One region of the Flavobacterium agricola genome, then DNA from elsewhere that is predicted to be linked to it. Evidence: riboswitches for the same ligand, from Rfam matches in the RefSeq annotation. Region 1 holds a riboswitch; the other holds the start of a gene.
What was found. A riboswitch is a leader RNA that binds a small molecule or an ion and turns the genes downstream of it on or off. The one in region 1 is predicted to bind S-adenosylmethionine.
Positions count from the first base shown of each region.

Region 2: it holds a riboswitch for S-adenosylmethionine, as region 1 does, so the genes downstream of both, metH (methionine synthase) here and K5I29_RS03685 (Na+/H+ antiporter NhaC family protein) in region 1, are expected to answer to the same signal.

Region 1 is NZ_CP081495.1:745,011-753,204, reverse strand. Features, by position in the region: gene K5I29_RS03705 (hypothetical protein) at 1-29, opposite strand, end outside; gene fabG (3-oxoacyl-[acyl-carrier-protein] reductase) at 102-848, opposite strand; gene K5I29_RS03695 (nitroreductase family protein) at 981-1,616, shown strand; gene K5I29_RS03690 (DUF805 domain-containing protein) at 1,655-2,020, opposite strand; gene K5I29_RS03685 (Na+/H+ antiporter NhaC family protein) at 2,085-3,407, opposite strand; SAM-I-IV-variant riboswitch at 3,438-3,531, opposite strand; gene sucD (succinate--CoA ligase subunit alpha) at 3,639-4,514, opposite strand; gene K5I29_RS03675 (nuclear transport factor 2 family protein) at 4,627-4,986, opposite strand; gene K5I29_RS03670 (UDP-3-O-(3-hydroxymyristoyl)glucosamine N-acyltransferase) at 4,993-5,922, opposite strand; gene efp (elongation factor P) at 5,935-6,501, opposite strand; gene lpxA (acyl-ACP--UDP-N-acetylglucosamine O-acyltransferase) at 6,534-7,328, opposite strand; gene K5I29_RS03655 (bifunctional UDP-3-O-[3-hydroxymyristoyl] N-acetylglucosamine deacetylase/3-hydroxyacyl-ACP dehydratase) at 7,339-8,194, opposite strand, start outside.
Region 2 is NZ_CP081495.1:2,672,827-2,681,020, reverse strand. Features, by position in the region: gene metH (methionine synthase) at 1-3,338, opposite strand, end outside; SAM riboswitch class I at 3,532-3,637, opposite strand; gene K5I29_RS13225 (trans-sulfuration enzyme family protein) at 3,722-4,879, opposite strand; partial or broken gene K5I29_RS13220 (bifunctional aspartate kinase/homoserine dehydrogenase I) at 4,883-5,995, opposite strand; gene K5I29_RS13215 (alpha/beta fold hydrolase) at 6,018-6,968, opposite strand; gene K5I29_RS13210 (O-acetylhomoserine aminocarboxypropyltransferase/cysteine synthase family protein) at 6,970-8,194, opposite strand, start outside.

The DNA.
Region 1 (8,194 bases):
ATTATTAATAAGGTTTGCGTTTGCATCATTTTAAAAAAAATTTGATTTGGCTTTTGTGAAAATAAATCAAATAATTGTAAAAATGAAACTTATCTTTTTAATTATGTTAACATACCGCCATCAACATTAATAACCTGACCGGTTACATAAGCTGACATATCTGATGCTAAGAAAACGCAAACGTTAGCAACATCTTCTGCAGATCCGCCACGTTTTAAAGGAATTGCATCTGCCCAACCTTTTACTACTTCTGGCGCTAATTTAGCTGTCATTTCGGTTTCAATAAAACCTGGAGCAATTACGTTACAACGAATATTACGAGAACCCAATTCTAACGCGATTGATTTAGAAAAACCAATAACTCCAGCTTTTGATGCTGCGTAGTTTGTTTGTCCGGCATTACCTTTAACCCCAACTACCGAGCTCATGTTTATAATTGAACCTTTGCGGTTTTTAAGCATTGTTTTTTGTACGGCTTTGGTCATGTTGAAAACAGATTTTAAGTTTACATCAATAACCGAATCAAAATCTTCTTCAGACATACGCATTAATAAGTTATCTTTAGTAACACCTGCGTTGTTGATTAAAATATCAATAGTACCAAATTCTGCTAAAACTGCATCAACCAATTCTTGAGATTGATTAAAATCTGCAGCGTTAGATTTATATCCTTTTGCTTTAATACCTAAAGCTGATAATTCATTTTCTAATGTTTTGGCAGCTTCTTCAGACGAGCTGTATGTAAAAGCCACATTCGCACCTTGTTTTGCGAAAACTTCAGCAACTCCTCTACCAATACCACGCGTAGCACCAGTAATAATTGCTGTTTTTCCTTCTAACAATTTCATATAGATTTAGTTTTTATTTCGCAACAAATATAATAATTATATATAAAGTTCTAAATAAGATGCGTGATAAATAATGGTTGATTTGTTTTTAAAAATAAGAATCCATCGTAACTTGTATAAAAATTATTTAGTATGACATTAATTCAAAATTTAAATTGGAGACATGCTGTTAAAGCATATGATGCAACCAAAAAAGTTTCTCAAGAAAATATAGATAAAATAGTTGAAGCAGCACGTTTAGCACCAACATCATCCGGTTTACAACCTTTTAAAGTTATTGTTGTTGAAAACCAAGAAATTAAAGAAAAATTAGTTGAAGGATCATTAAACCCTGAATGCATGCGCGATTGCTCGCATTTGCTTGTTTTTGCTGGTTGGGACAAATATACGCCTGAAAGAATTGATTACATTTATGATTTAACTACTTCAGAACGCGGTTTGCCACAAGGACGTTTTAATAGCTATACAGACAAAATTAAAGCTAAGTTTGGAAGCCTTTCTGATGCAGAGAATCATAACCACGTAGCCAATCAAGTTTATATTGCTTTAGGTTTAGCCCTGGCGCAAGCTGCCGAATTAAAAGTTGATACTACACCCGTGGGTGGATTTGATAAAAAAGTAATTGATGATGTTTTAAAACTACACGATTTAAACCTTAAAAGCGTTGTTTTAATGTACGTGGGTTATGCTGATGCTGAAAAAGATTGGGTTGGCCCAATGAAAAAAGTTAGATTACCTAAAGAAGAATTTGTAATTGAAATTAAGTAATAAAAAAAGCCTCGAAATTCGAGGCTTTTTTTATTATATTATTGTTGAGTTCCAATATCATCGATTGATTCTCCTTTTCCTTTAGGATCTTTTCCGAATCTATTATCTCCAATTGTTCCTTCAGTACAAGCTAAAATTAGATTATAAATAGGGATTAGAACAAACCAACCACTTTTATTTACATCATGCATTCTTCTAACAGCTACTGCAATACTTGGAATTAAAATAACTAAAGAATAAGCACTCATAATTGCATCTGGTAAACTTAATAGTCCGCAAATAAAACCAACTACAAAAGACACGATTATATTTGCTAAAGCAAAATACCAATATTCTTTTCTTCTTGCCCTTCCATTAAAGTTTGCGTAGTTTTCAAAAACTACCTTTTTATACCACTGAAACATAATTTTAATTTAATAATTATACATAATCATCTATATAACGGCAAAAAAAATATTTATTGCACGGTTATCTCATTTTAGATAAATATCTATCTACTGGTTTAAAATAAATAGCAATTAGGGTAAAAATTAATAAAATATACAAGTAGAAAGAAGAAATAAAAAGTTGACCATAACTTAGTTGTGTACCTTCATAACTCAACAACAATAAAACTTGTGCCCCATAAGGTAACAAGCCTTGAATAATACATGAAAAAATGTCCATTATGGTTGCCGATTTACGATTATCGATTTGATATTCATCTGAAATATCTTTTACAATTGGCCCTGCAACTACAATTGATACGGTATTATTTGCAATAGCTGAATTAATACACGAAGTAATTACTCCAATACCAACCTGAGCTGATTTTGGCGTTTTAATTAATTTTTTAATTTTAGAAACTAAAAATGCTATTCCGCCTTGTTTTTCTACCATAGCTGCTAATCCACCAGTAAGCAAAGACAGTAAAAAAATATCGATCATGCTTAAAAATCCATTATAAATTTCGGTGCAGTAAGTAATCCAATTTAAACTTCCGAAACTAAATCCGATTAGCCCAGAAAAAAGAATACCAATAAATAAGGTAACAAAAACATTTAATCCTAAAATTGCTAATACAATTACCAATAGGTACGGAATTATTGTCCAATAATTTACTGCTACAACGGGTAATTCGGCTGTAATATTTGGTGCGGTAAATCCTATAAATAATAAAATAATAACCGTAACAACGGCTGCTGGTAAAGCAATATAAAGGTTTACTTTAAATTTATCTTTTAAATCACAATCTAAAGATTGCGTTGCAGCTATGGTTGTGTCTGAAATCATAGAAAGATTATCTCCTAACATAGATCCGCCAAGTAAAGCGCCAGCTAATAAAGGCAACAATTCTGGAGTTACCTCATGAAATCCCATAACAATCGGGCCTAAAGCAACGATTGAACCAACCGAAGTTCCGGATGCAGTTGATAAAAATGAAGCAACAAGAAAAACACCTAAAGGTAAAAAACGCAAATCAAAATAATTTAGACCTAAATTTACAATAGCATCTACCCCACCAATATATTTAGTTACAACTGCAAAAGCACCTGCTAATAAATAAATAATACACATGGTTATAATTTTGCTATCGCCACAACCCTTTATAAAGGTTTCCATTTTATCGTTAATTGCGCCTTTATATAATAGCACGGCGGATGCAATACCTATTATTACTGCTATTGGTGATGGAATGGTATAAAAACTTTCGGTTATTATACCAAAAGCTAAAAAGGAAAAAATAAAAAAAGCAAAAGGAATTAAACTAATGAAAGATGCTTTTTTGTTGTTTTGTAATTCTGAATTCATAACATATAAATAAACGAACTACAGAGAAGCAATTTCAACATTTTTTCCAAAATCTTGGCTTATCTTTTTAGCACCTTGCTTGTTGTTGCAGGTTGCTATCTCTGTGAGATTCGTGATAATAATGTGCAAAGATACTACTATTTAATAGAATTGCAAATTGAGAAGTTAAATCAAATAAAAAAGCAGATTCCTATATAGGAATCTGCTTTTTTATTGTGGGTTTTAAGATAATTATCCTAAAACTTCTTTTACTTTTTTACCAATTTCTGCTGGAGAATCTACAACGTGAATACCGTTTTCTCTCATAATGCGTTTTTTAGCTTCTGCTGTATCATCAGCACCACCAACAATAGCACCTGCGTGACCCATTGTACGTCCTTTTGGAGCTGTTTCACCAGCTATAAAACCAATTACTGGTTTTCTGTTACCGTCTGCTTTAACCCAACGAGCTGCATCAGCTTCTAATTGTCCACCAATTTCACCAATCATAATGATTGCTTCAGTTTCTGGATCGTTCATTAAAAGTTCAACTGCTTCTTTAGTTGTAGTACCAATAATTGGGTCACCACCAATACCAATTGCAGTTGTAATACCCATACCTTGTTTAACAACTTGGTCAGCAGCTTCATAAGTTAAAGTACCAGATTTAGATACGATACCTACTTTACCTTTTTTGAATACAAAACCTGGCATAATACCAACTTTAGCTTCACCTGGAGTAATAACACCTGGACAATTTGGTCCGATTAAACGGCAGTTTTCTCTAGATTTTACGTATTGGTTTGCTTTTGTCATGTCAGCAACTGGAATACCTTCAGTAATACAAATAATTACTTTAATACCAGCAGCAGCAGCTTCCATAATAGCGTCTGCAGCAAATGCTGGCGGTACGAAAATGATAGATGTATCTGCTCCTGTTGTATCTACAGCATCTTGTACTGTGTTAAAAACTGGACGATCTAAATGTGTTGTTCCACCTTTTGCTGGTGTTACTCCACCTACCACATTAGTTCCGTATTCAATCATTTGAGAAGCGTGGAAAGTTCCTTCACTTCCTGTAAAACCTTGAACAATTATTTTAGAATCTTTATTTACTAAAACGCTCATAACTTAATTATTATTATTGTTTGTTTATTATTGTTTTGCAAGTATTATTTTAAAGTCTAAATATACAACTTATTGAACGATTTTTAGATACTTTTGAACAAAAATATTCAAATTATCTTTGACTCATTACATATGCTTTATAGAGCTTTTGGTCTTTTATTTCCCAAATTCCCATAAAATGCGCTAAAATTAATTCTTGCTCGGGATTATCAATTGGCGAAACGTAATGCGTGTAACGCAAAGCTACTTGATTTTTATCGTGCAAAACATGTGTAATATCGTAACGTGATTTGCTATATGCTTTTTCTAATTTAATGGTATAATCTATTAATTCTTCTTTATTAAAGTGAAGATACCCTTCGGTTGAATACCATGTTACTTCTAAGTCATCATGTAAAAGCGCAACAATTGCGTGATGATTAGTTAGTGCATCTGTTTTGTAAAAATTAAGTACAATGTCGGTTACATTCATTTTATCTTATTTTAATTTGTTAAGAATTTCTGGAATGCGTTTTACGTTTGCAATTTGTTTTAATTTATCTCTAGCTTCTTCAGCAGGATATCCAAAATAACTTTTACCTCCTTCTAAAGATTTAGAAATACCAGATTGTGCTAATATTACAGCTTTTTTCCCGATTGTAATACCGCTTGTCATGCCAACTTGGCCCCATAATGTTACCTCGTCTTCAATAACTACACAACCTGCAATACCAACTTGTGATGCAATTAAACATTTTTTACCAATAACCGTATCGTGCCCAACGTGCACTTGATTATCAATTTTTGTTCCGGCACCAATTGTTGTATTACCTGTAACCCCTCGGTCAATGGTACAAAGAGCTCCTAATGTAACATGATCTTCAATAACTACAGTACCGCAAGACAACAGCTGATCAAACCCTTCAGGGCGGTTTTTATAGTAAAACGCATCAGCACCTAAAACGGTACCTGCATGAATTATAACGTTGTTACCTATGGTAATGTTGTCGTAAATAATTACGTTTGGATGAATTAAACAGTTATCACCAATTACTACATTATTACCTATAAATACATTAGGCTGAATTACAGTTCCTTGACCAATTTTTGCACTAGATGCTATTACTGCTGTTGCTGGTACAAATGGGTTGAAATGCTTAGAAATTTTATTAAAATCTCGGAACGGATCATCAGAAATTAATAAGGCTTTACCTTCTGGACAAGCAACTTCTTTATTGATTAAAATAATGGTTGCTGCTGAATTTAAGGCTTTATCGTAATATTTTGGATGATCGACAAAAACAATATCTCCGGGTTCTACCACATGAATTTCATTCATGCCCAGTACCGGATAATCATTTGCGCCAACAAACTTTGCATCAATTAATTGAGCAATAGCTTCTAATGTTTGCGGTTTTTGAAACTTCATAATGTATGTAAATTATTCTTTAATACGCTCCATGTAAGCACCGGTAGCAGTATCAATTTTAATTTTATCTCCTTCGTTAATAAATAAAGGTACATTAATTGTTGCTCCTGTTTCAACCGTTGCTGGTTTAGTTGCGTTTGTAGCTGTATTACCTTTTACTCCTGGCTCTGCATAAGTAACTTCTAAAATAATAGAAGCTGGCATATCTACTGCTAAAGGCATCTCAGTTTCTGTATTAATTTGAACCATAACTACAGTACCTTCTTTTAATAACTCTGGTGAATCTAAAGCACTTTTTGGTAAAGTAATTTGTTCGTATGTTTCTGTGTTCATGAAGTGAAAATCATCACCTTCAGCATACAAATATTGGTACGATTGTGTTTCTACACGTACAACGTCGATTTTATGCCCAGCCGAAAAAGTATTATCTAAAACTTTTCCGTTAGTTACCGATTTCATTTTTGTTCTAACAAATGCAGGACCTTTACCTGGCTTTACGTGTAAAAATTCAGTGATTTTATAAATATCATTGTTGTATTTAATACACAAACCGTTTCTAATATCAGCTGTAGTTGCCATTTTATAATTTTATTTAATAATTAATTTAAAAATTAGTCTTTACTTAATGATGATGTATAGCCTTTCATTACACCTCTTGATGAGTTTTTAATAAAAGTAATAATTTCATCGCGTTCTGGAGTTGCTTCTAATTCTGCTTCAATAATATCTATTGCTTGCGAATTGTTGTAATTTTTTTGGTATAAAATACGATATACGTCTTGAATTTCTCTAATTTTTTCTGTCGAGAATCCTCTACGTCTTAATCCGATTGAATTAATACCTACGTATGAAAGCGGTTCATTTGCTGCTTTTGTAAAAGGAGGTACATCTTTACGTACTAAAGAACCACCAGAAATCATTGAATGATCTCCGATTGAAATAAACTGATGCACCGCTGCTAAACCACCAATAACAGCATAGTTACCTACCGTTACGTGACCTGCAAGCGCAACACCATTTGCCATAATTACATGATCGCCTACTACACAATCGTGAGCGATATGTGCATAAGCCATAATTAAACAATTACTACCTACTACGGTTTGGCCAGAAGCAATAGTACCTCTGTTTATAGTTACGCATTCGCGAATGGTTGTGTTATCACCTATAATAGCGAAAGATTCTTCGCCACCGAATTTTAAATCTTGAGGTACAGCTGAAATTACTGCACCTGGAAATATTGTACAATTTTTCCCGATTCTTGCACCTTCCATGATAGTTACGTTAGATCCGATCCAAGAACCTTCTCCGATTTCAACATTGTTGTGAATGGTTGAAAACGGCTCGATAACTACATTTTTAGCTATTTTTGCTCCTGGATGAACGTATGCTAAAGGTTGATTCATAATAAAAAAATTAATTCACTTTTACAATTTGAGCCATTAATTCGGCCTCTGCTACTAATTTACCATTTGCATAAGCATTGGCTTGCATATGACAAATTCCTCTTCTAATTGGTGATAATAAATCTAATTTAAAAATTAATGTATCACCAGGTAAAACTTTATGTTTAAACTTAACATTATCTATTTTCATAAAATATGTCAAGTAATTTTCTGGGTCTGGTACCGAACTTAAAATTAAAATTCCTCCCGTTTGCGCCATAGCCTCAACTATTAAAACGCCTGGCATAACAGGTGCTCCTGGAAAATGCCCTTGAAAGAATTCTTCATTCATGGTAACATTTTTAACTCCAACCACCTGGCTGTCGGTCATTTCAATAATTTTATCTACCAATAAAAACGGATAACGGTGTGGTAACATCGCCATAATTTTTGTTACGTCCATTAGCGGTTCTTTATTCAAATCGTATGATGGTACGTAATTTCTAAGCTCGTTTTTAATGATTTTAGCCATTTTTTTAGCAAACATAGTGTTTACAAAATGGCCAGGTTTGTTGGCAATAACTTTACCTTGGATACGCATACCAATTAATGCTAAATCGCCCATAACATCTAATAATTTATGACGCGCAGCTTCGTTTGGATGATGCAAGGTTAGATTATCTAAAATTCCGTTAGGTTTTACTGAAATTTGCTCTTTATCAAAAGCTTTTTTAAGATGCCCCATTGTTTCGTCAGATATTTCTTTATCTACATAAACAATAGCGTTGTTCAAATCGCCACCTTTAATTAATCCGTTAGCTAATAAACCTTCTAATTCATGCAAAAATGAGAATGTACGGCTGTTTGCAACTTCGTCTTTAAAATGT
Region 2 (8,194 bases), 780 kb from region 1:
TCGGCCAATCTATCACCTAAAGCTTTTACTAAAATGGCATTGTAATCGTCGTGCAAGCTTTCAAAATATTTTGCTTTTTCTTCCACTTTAATTCCTGTGGTTACGCAAAACATACCCACATAATCGGTAACATTTGCAGTTTTGGGCGCAACAAAATCGGACAAAGCAATGTTGGGCGCTCCTGCTGTTTTTTGTGATTGCTGGCGTAATGTTAGTAATGTACTAAGTACTTGCCCATTTTCGTCGTACAATTCAATATCATCATCATTAATTGTATTTGCAGGAAAAATGCCTAAAATTCCTTGTGGCTGAAACCAATTTTCTGCAATACAAGTTTGTAACATGGCTTGCGCATCAGCAAACAATTCCGTTGCTTGTTCACCCACTACCTCATCGGTTAAAATGGCTGGATATTTACCGTACAATTCCCACGATCTGAAAAACGGCGTCCAATCTATATAAGGTACTAATTGTTGAACCGAAACTTGTATTTGCTTTTTACCTATAAAATTGGGTTTAACAATTTGCTGTGCTGCCCAATCGATTTTAAATTTATTTTCGCGTGCTGCTTGAATGCTTAAATATTTTTTATCGCGTGCACGGTTTAAATAATCGCTTTTAAGTTTGGTATATTCTTCATGAATGGCATTTTTAAATTCTTGATTGGTTTCGGGTTGCAATAAGCTATTTACAACGGTTACCGAACGAGAAGCATCAACTACATGCACCACCGATCCAGAATATTCTGGTGCAATTTTAACGGCGGTATGTGCACGCGAAGTTGTTGCCCCACCAATAAGCACTGGTATTTTACTCGAAACTTTTTCTAGTTCTTTGGTAAGATGCACCATTTCGTCTAACGACGGCGTAATTAATCCGCTTAAACCAATAACATCAACCTCGTTTTTAATTGCTTCTTCAATAATTTTTTCGGGCGGCACCATAACGCCTAAATCAATAATTTCAAAATTATTACAAGCCAAAACAACGGCAACAATATTTTTACCAATATCGTGAACATCACCACGAACGGTTGCCATAAGTATTTTTGGCACCTGATTTTCGATAATTTGTGTTGGATTATTTTTTTTAGATTCTTCTATAAACGGCAATAAATAAGCTACAGCTTTTTTCATTACGCGAGCCGATTTTACTACCTGAGGTAGAAACATTTTACCCGAGCCAAACAAATCACCTACTTCATTCATTCCGATCATTAAATTCTGCTCAATTACTTGAATGGGTTGTGGCGCTATTTGTCGCGCTAGTTCAATATCTTCTAAAATAAATTCGTCAACGCCTTTAACTAAGGCATATGTAATTCTTTCTTGCAGCGGATAGCTACGCCATTCTAAAACTTTAGTTTCGGTAACTTTATCGGTTTGAATGAGTGAATCTGCAAAAGTTAACAATCGTTCGGTTGCATCTTCCCTTCTATTTAAAAGTACATCTTCTACATATTCTAAAAGTTCAGCATCAATTTGATTGTAAACTTCTAACATTTCAGGATTTACAATGCCCATGTTCATACCGTGTTGAATGGCATGATATAAAAATGCAGCATGCATAGCTTCGCGTACCTTATTATTGCCGCGAAAAGAAAACGAAACATTACTTACTCCGCCTGAAACATTGGCGTAGGGTAAATTTTCGCGAATCCATTTTGTTGCATTAAAAAAATCGAGCGCGTTGTTGTTGTGCTCCTCCATTCCGGTTGCAACCGGGAATATATTCGGATCGAAAATAATATCTTGTGGAGGGAAATGTACCTGATTTACTAAAATATCGTAAGATCTTTTACAAATTTCGATGCGGCGTTCTAAGTTATCTGCTTGTCCAACCTCATCGAAAGCCATTACTACCACAGCAGCGCCGTATCGCTTAATAAGTTTTGCGTGCTCAACAAACAAAGCTTCGCCTTCTTTCAAACTAATTGAGTTTACGATACCTTTACCTTGAATTACTTGCAAACCAGCTTCTATAATTTCCCATTTTGAGCTATCAATCATAATCGGTACTCGAGCAATATCAGGTTCTGATGCAATAAGATTTAAAAAAGTTACCATAGCTTGTACGCCATCTAACATACCTTCGTCCATGTTGATGTCAATAATTTGTGCACCACCTTCTACTTGTGTACGAGCAACATCAAGGGCTTCTTCAAACTTTTCTTCTTTAATTAGACGTAAAAACTTTTTAGATCCGGTAACATTAGTACGTTCACCAACATTTATAAAATTAGATTCTTTGGTTACAAACAAAGGTTCTAACCCCGAAAGAGCTAAAACCGGAGGTATAAACGTTGCTTGAATAGTATTTTTTAGCTCTCGATTATTTTCGGTAGCTGCAACTGCCTCAGCAATTTTTTTAATATGTTCTGGGCTTGTACCGCAACAACCACCAATAATTTGAACTAAATTATCATCTAAATATTCTTGAATAAGCACTTGCATTTCTTGCGGCGTTTGATCGTATTCGCCAAACGCATTAGGCAAACCTGCATTGGGATGTGCAGAAATACTTACCGAGGTATGTTTTGCAAGTTGTTTTAAATAAGGTTTAAGTTGATCTGCTCCTAAAGCACAGTTAAAACCAATACTTAAAAGCGGAATATGAGAAATTGAAATTAAAAAAGCATCAACCGTTTGTCCGGATAAGGTTCTACCCGATGCATCCGTAATGGTTCCTGAAACCATTATTGGCACGTCAATATTACGTTCTTCACGAACTTGATCGATTGCAAAAAGTGCAGCTTTTGCGTTTAAGGTATCAAAAATAGTTTCGACCAGCAAAACATCTACCCCACCATCAAGCAAAGCTTCTACTTGTTGTTTGTATGCCAAACGCAGTTCGTTAAACGTAACAGCACGATAGCCCGGATTGTTCACATCGGGCGACATAGATGCCGTACGATTGGTTGGCCCAATAGCACCAGCAACATAGCGCGGTTTTTGCGGGTTTACTTGTGTGAATTGGTCGGCAACTTGCTTGGCAATTTTTGCGGATTCGTAATTTAACTGATACACATAATCTTGCAAATGATAATCTGCCACTCCAATGGTAGTACTAGAAAACGTATTGGTTTCAATAATATCAGCCCCAGCTTCTAAATATTTACGATGCACTTCTTGCACCGCTTGCGGTTGGGTGATCGACAACAAATCGTTATTTCCTTTTAATGGATATGGGAAATTTTTAAACAAATCGCCTCGAAAATCTTGCTCAGAAAATTTATATTGTTGTAACATGGTTCCCATAGCGCCGTCTAGCACTAAAGTTTTGTGTTTAATAATTTCCTGAATTGGCGCTTTATGCAAAATACAGTGAGAATCAGACATTTTATATCGTATTAAGTTAATGTAATACGTTGGCTTTTAGCCCCGATTGCAACGATATCCTTTATTTGTTGGTTTAAACAAATAAAGATTTAGCGCAAAGCGGGAACTTAGTGAATACAATTCGCTAACGTATAAGCTTCTTAAAAAAATAAAATGTTATCAGTGAAAATTGCAGCGGAATGCTAAAAAATGTGGGTTATCTTTCCTTATTATAATAGGTAGAATGTAGCACCTTCTCTAAAGTTAGAGGGTTGCTAAGGCTTCATTGGGTCTAATCCCTCTGCCTTTCGTGATAACATCAAAATGTTTAAGAACCTTGTAAAATTACGTTTTATTATTTAAATCTGCAAGTTTACAAGGTTTGTGGCTTGTTAAATTTTGAGTTACTTTAAATTTAAATTAAAGTGGGTTACTATATCTTTATAACTTTCTAAACCGACAGAAATACGGATTAATCCTTCGGTTAAATGCGCTTGTTTTAATTCTTCTTTACTTAATTTACTATGCGTAGATGATGCCGGATGAGTAATAATAGTACGCGTATCTCCTAAATTTGCCGAAACAGAGAAAAAGGAATTTGCATCTATAAACGCTTTTCCAGCATCTTTACCGTCGTGCAACTCGAACGCAACAATGGTTCCGCCGGTTTGCATTTGTTTTTTTGCAATGGCATACTGCGGATGCGAAGGTAAAAACGGATATTTTACCGATTTAACTTTTGGATGTTGCTCTAAATACGTTGCCAATTGTAATGCATTTTGACTTTGTTTTTCGACACGTAAACTTAGCGTTTCTAAACTTTTAGATAACAACCAAGCGTTAAATGGCGCCAAAGCAGGTCCGGTATTGCGTGAAAATAAATAAATTTCACGAATCAAATCTTTAAAACCAACAGTTACGCCGCCAAGCACCCTACCTTGTCCGTCTATTAATTTGGTTGCAGAATGAATAACTAAATGTGCACCTAATGAAATAGGATTTTGAACAAATGGTGTAGCAAACGTATTATCTACCACCAATAACAAATTATGCTTATTAGCAATTTGCCCTAACAATTGTAAATCAATCACATCAACTCCAGGATTTGTTGGCGTTTCAACAAACAAGATTTTTGTGTTTTGTTGAATAGCAGCTGTAATAGTTTCTGGTTTGTTGATATCAAAATACGTGGTAGAAATATTCCACTTCGGTAAATATTTAGTAAACAACGTATGGGTAGAACCAAAAATACTGCTAGCAGAAACCACATGATCGCCCGCATTTAAAAACGGTACTAAAGTATTGTAAACAGCAGCCATGCCGGTAGCAAACGCAACACCATCTTCAGCTTCTTCAAGCAACGCAATTTTTTCTATAAATTCAGAAACATTAGGATTACTAAAGCGCGAATATATATTTCGATCTTTTTCTTCTGCGAATGATGCACGCATATCTTCAGAATCTTCAAAAACAAAACTTGACGTTAAATACAACGGCGCACTGTGTTCTAGAAATTGCGAACGTTCTATTTGGGTTTTAATGGCTAAGGTATCTTTTTCCATAAATTAATTTTTAGATGCTAAACGTAAAATATCACCAAAAACGCCTCGGGCAGTTACCTTGGCTCCTGCTCCTGCTCCTTGAATAATAATCGGATTATCTCCGTACGATTCGGTATAAATTTCGAAAATTGAATCAGATCCTTTTAATTGTCCTAAAGCGGTAAATGCAGAAACAGCAATTAGTTTAGTTTCTAAAATACCTTTTGCTTGTTGTAAATCGCCCGAAAGTTCGCCTACATATCGCAAAACGTGGTTGGGTTCTAATTTATTTTTTAGATCTTGATAATACGGATCTAACTTATCTGTTTGATTTAAAAATTCGGTTACCGATAAAGCTTGTAACGGCTCAGGAATTAAGTTTTGAATTTTAATTTCGTCAAACTCATTTTCTAACTCCAATTCACGAGCCAAAACCAGCAATTTACGTGCAACATCGTTTCCTGATAAATCTTCGCGCGGATCGGGTTCGGTATAACCGTTAGCAATGGCTTGTTGTAAAATGGCACTAAAAGGTTGATTTTCCACCGAAAAGTTATTAAACAAATACGATAACGTGCCCGAAAAAACACCTGTAATTTTAGTAATATTTTCGCCCGATAAATGCAGCAACTTAATGGTGTCAATCAAAGGTAAACCTGCACCTACGTTGGTTTCGTACAAATATTCTTTATTGTTTTTATGTAAAGTTTCGCGAAGCGATTGATAAAATTTAAACGAAATGGTATTGGCAATTTTGTTTGATGAAATTAAATGAAAATCACCGTTAACCAAAAGCTCATAATTATTTATAAAGGTTGTAGATGCCGTATTGTCAACCGCAATTAAATTTTCTAGTTGATGCTGTTTGGCAAAATCAATAACTTGTTGCACCGAATAACCTTCGGGTTGTTGCGAAATTTGATCCAACCATTGGTTAGAAATTCCATTTTCATTCAACAACAAACGTTTAGAATTAGCAACAGCAAAAATGTTTAAGTAAATGCCTTTGCGTTTGGCAATGTTTTGCTGAGATTCTAAAATTTGACTTATTAAAGTTCCGCCAACTAATCCGTGCCCAAATAAGGCTAAATTAATTACTTTAACTTCTGTATTAACTGCAGTTGGCTGTTTATGTAAGGCTTGTACTAAGGTTTCCATGTTAAAAATATTTTTTTATAATTTTAGTAATTTGCTCAAATTCAATTAAAAATGCATCATGCCCATGAATAGAATGAATGGTTGCAAATTCACTTTTGGAAAAAGAGCGAATGGTTTGAAATGTTTGGTTTTGCTCGGCTTCTGTAAACATTAAATCGGAATCAACAGCAATAAGTTGAATTTTTCCGGTAAAGGTTTGAGCCCAGCTTTTTAAATCTGATTCTTGTTTGGATGCACCAATGGTTTTAAGCAAATGATTCATGGCTTTATATGCAGCAAGCTTGAATCGGTTTTGCAAACTTTCGCCATGAAAACGTAACCAATTTTCTACTTTATATTCGTTTTTATCCGCTAAAAAATCACCTTTAAACTTGGCGTTTATTCCAGCTGGGCAACGATATAAAAACATAGCATGTTTACGCGCATCTTGAATTGGTTGCTTGGAATTATTTAATATAGACTCTTGAATAAATACGTTGCCAATTAACCAATCGGATGCCTTGTAATTGGTTGCAATAGGAATTAAATGCTGAATCCGATTGGGTTCTAAAAACGCCATTTCCCATGCTATTGCTCCACCTAAACTGCCACCAATTACTGCATAAACTTGTTTCACTTCTAAAGCTGTTAATGCTGTCCAATAATAACGTGCAATTGTTTGCGTTGTGAAATTTTTTAGATTAACTACCAGGTTTTTAGGTTCATTATCATATCCGTTGCCAGGAATATTAAAGGCAAGCACTGTAAATTTTTGGGTATTAATTGTTTTGCATTCTCCAATTAAATCTGTCCACCAACCGTTCAGACCAGCAACATTGCTATTTCCGGTTAACGCGTGATTTACCACAACAACGGGTGCTGTACCTAAAGCTGGACCAAAAACCTCATAACTTAATGCGATTTTTTGTATTGCATTTGTTGGCGAAACAATTGTGAGTTGGGATAGTGCCATTTTATAATTGATTAAAAACGTTTTGTAAATCAGCTTTTAAATCGGCTACATCTTCTAATCCTACAGAAAGGCGAATTAAATCAGGAGTTACGCCCGCAGCTTTTTGTTCTTGCTCGGATAACTGCTGATGCGTAGTAGATGCTGGATGAATAATTAATGATTTGGTATCTCCAATGTTCGCTAATAAAGAAAATAGTTGCGTTTTATTTGCTACTTGCTTGGCAGCCTCAAATCCACCTTTTAAACCAAATGTTACAATACCGCTACTGCCTTTTGGTAAATATTTTTGAGCTAAATTATGATAGGGTGAAGATGAAAGCCCCGGATAATTAACCCAAGCAACCTGCGATTGGTTTTGCAACCAAGTTGCCAGTTCTAACGCATTTTGCGCATGTTGTTTAACACGAACCGCTAAAGTTTCGATGCCTTGAATAGTTTGAAACGCATTGAAAGGAGATAGTGCAGCGCCTAAATCGGGTAAGCCTTCAATTCTAACCTTTGCAATAAAAGCTGCATTACCCAAAGCTTCGTGATAAACTAAACCATGATATCCGGCAGACGGTGTTGTAAATTCAGGAAACTTTCCTGAGCTCCAATCAAAAGTTCCTGCATCAATAATCACACCGCCTAACGAAGTTCCGTTTCCTGTTAAATATTTGGTTAACGAATGAATAACCAAATTTGCTCCGTGTTTTATAGGTTGTAACAAATAAGGCGTCGCAACCGTATTATCTATAATTAACGGAATTTTATTGGCTTGTGCAACTTTAGCAATAGCTTCAATATCTAAAACATCTAATTTTGGGTTTCCTAAAGATTCGCCAAAAATTGCTTTGGTATTAGTTTGAATAGCATCTTGAAAGTTTGAAACCTGATCAGGATCAACAAACGTAGTAGTAATACCTAAACGCGGTAAGGTAACATTTAACAAGTTGTAGGTTCCGCCATAAAGGCTGTTAGATGCAACAATATGATCGCCGGATTTTAATAAAGTTAATAATGTAGTTGATATTGCAGCAGCCCCTGAAGCCGTAGCAACCGCAGCAATACCACCTTCTAAAGCAGCTAAACGCTGTTCTAAAACGTCGGTAGTAGGATTATTTAATCGTGTATAAATATACCCGCTTTTAGAAAGGTTAAATTTAGATGCAGCATCTTGAGCATCATCAAAAACATACGATGTCGTTTGATAAATAGGCACAGCACGTGTTCCTTGCGTATTTGCA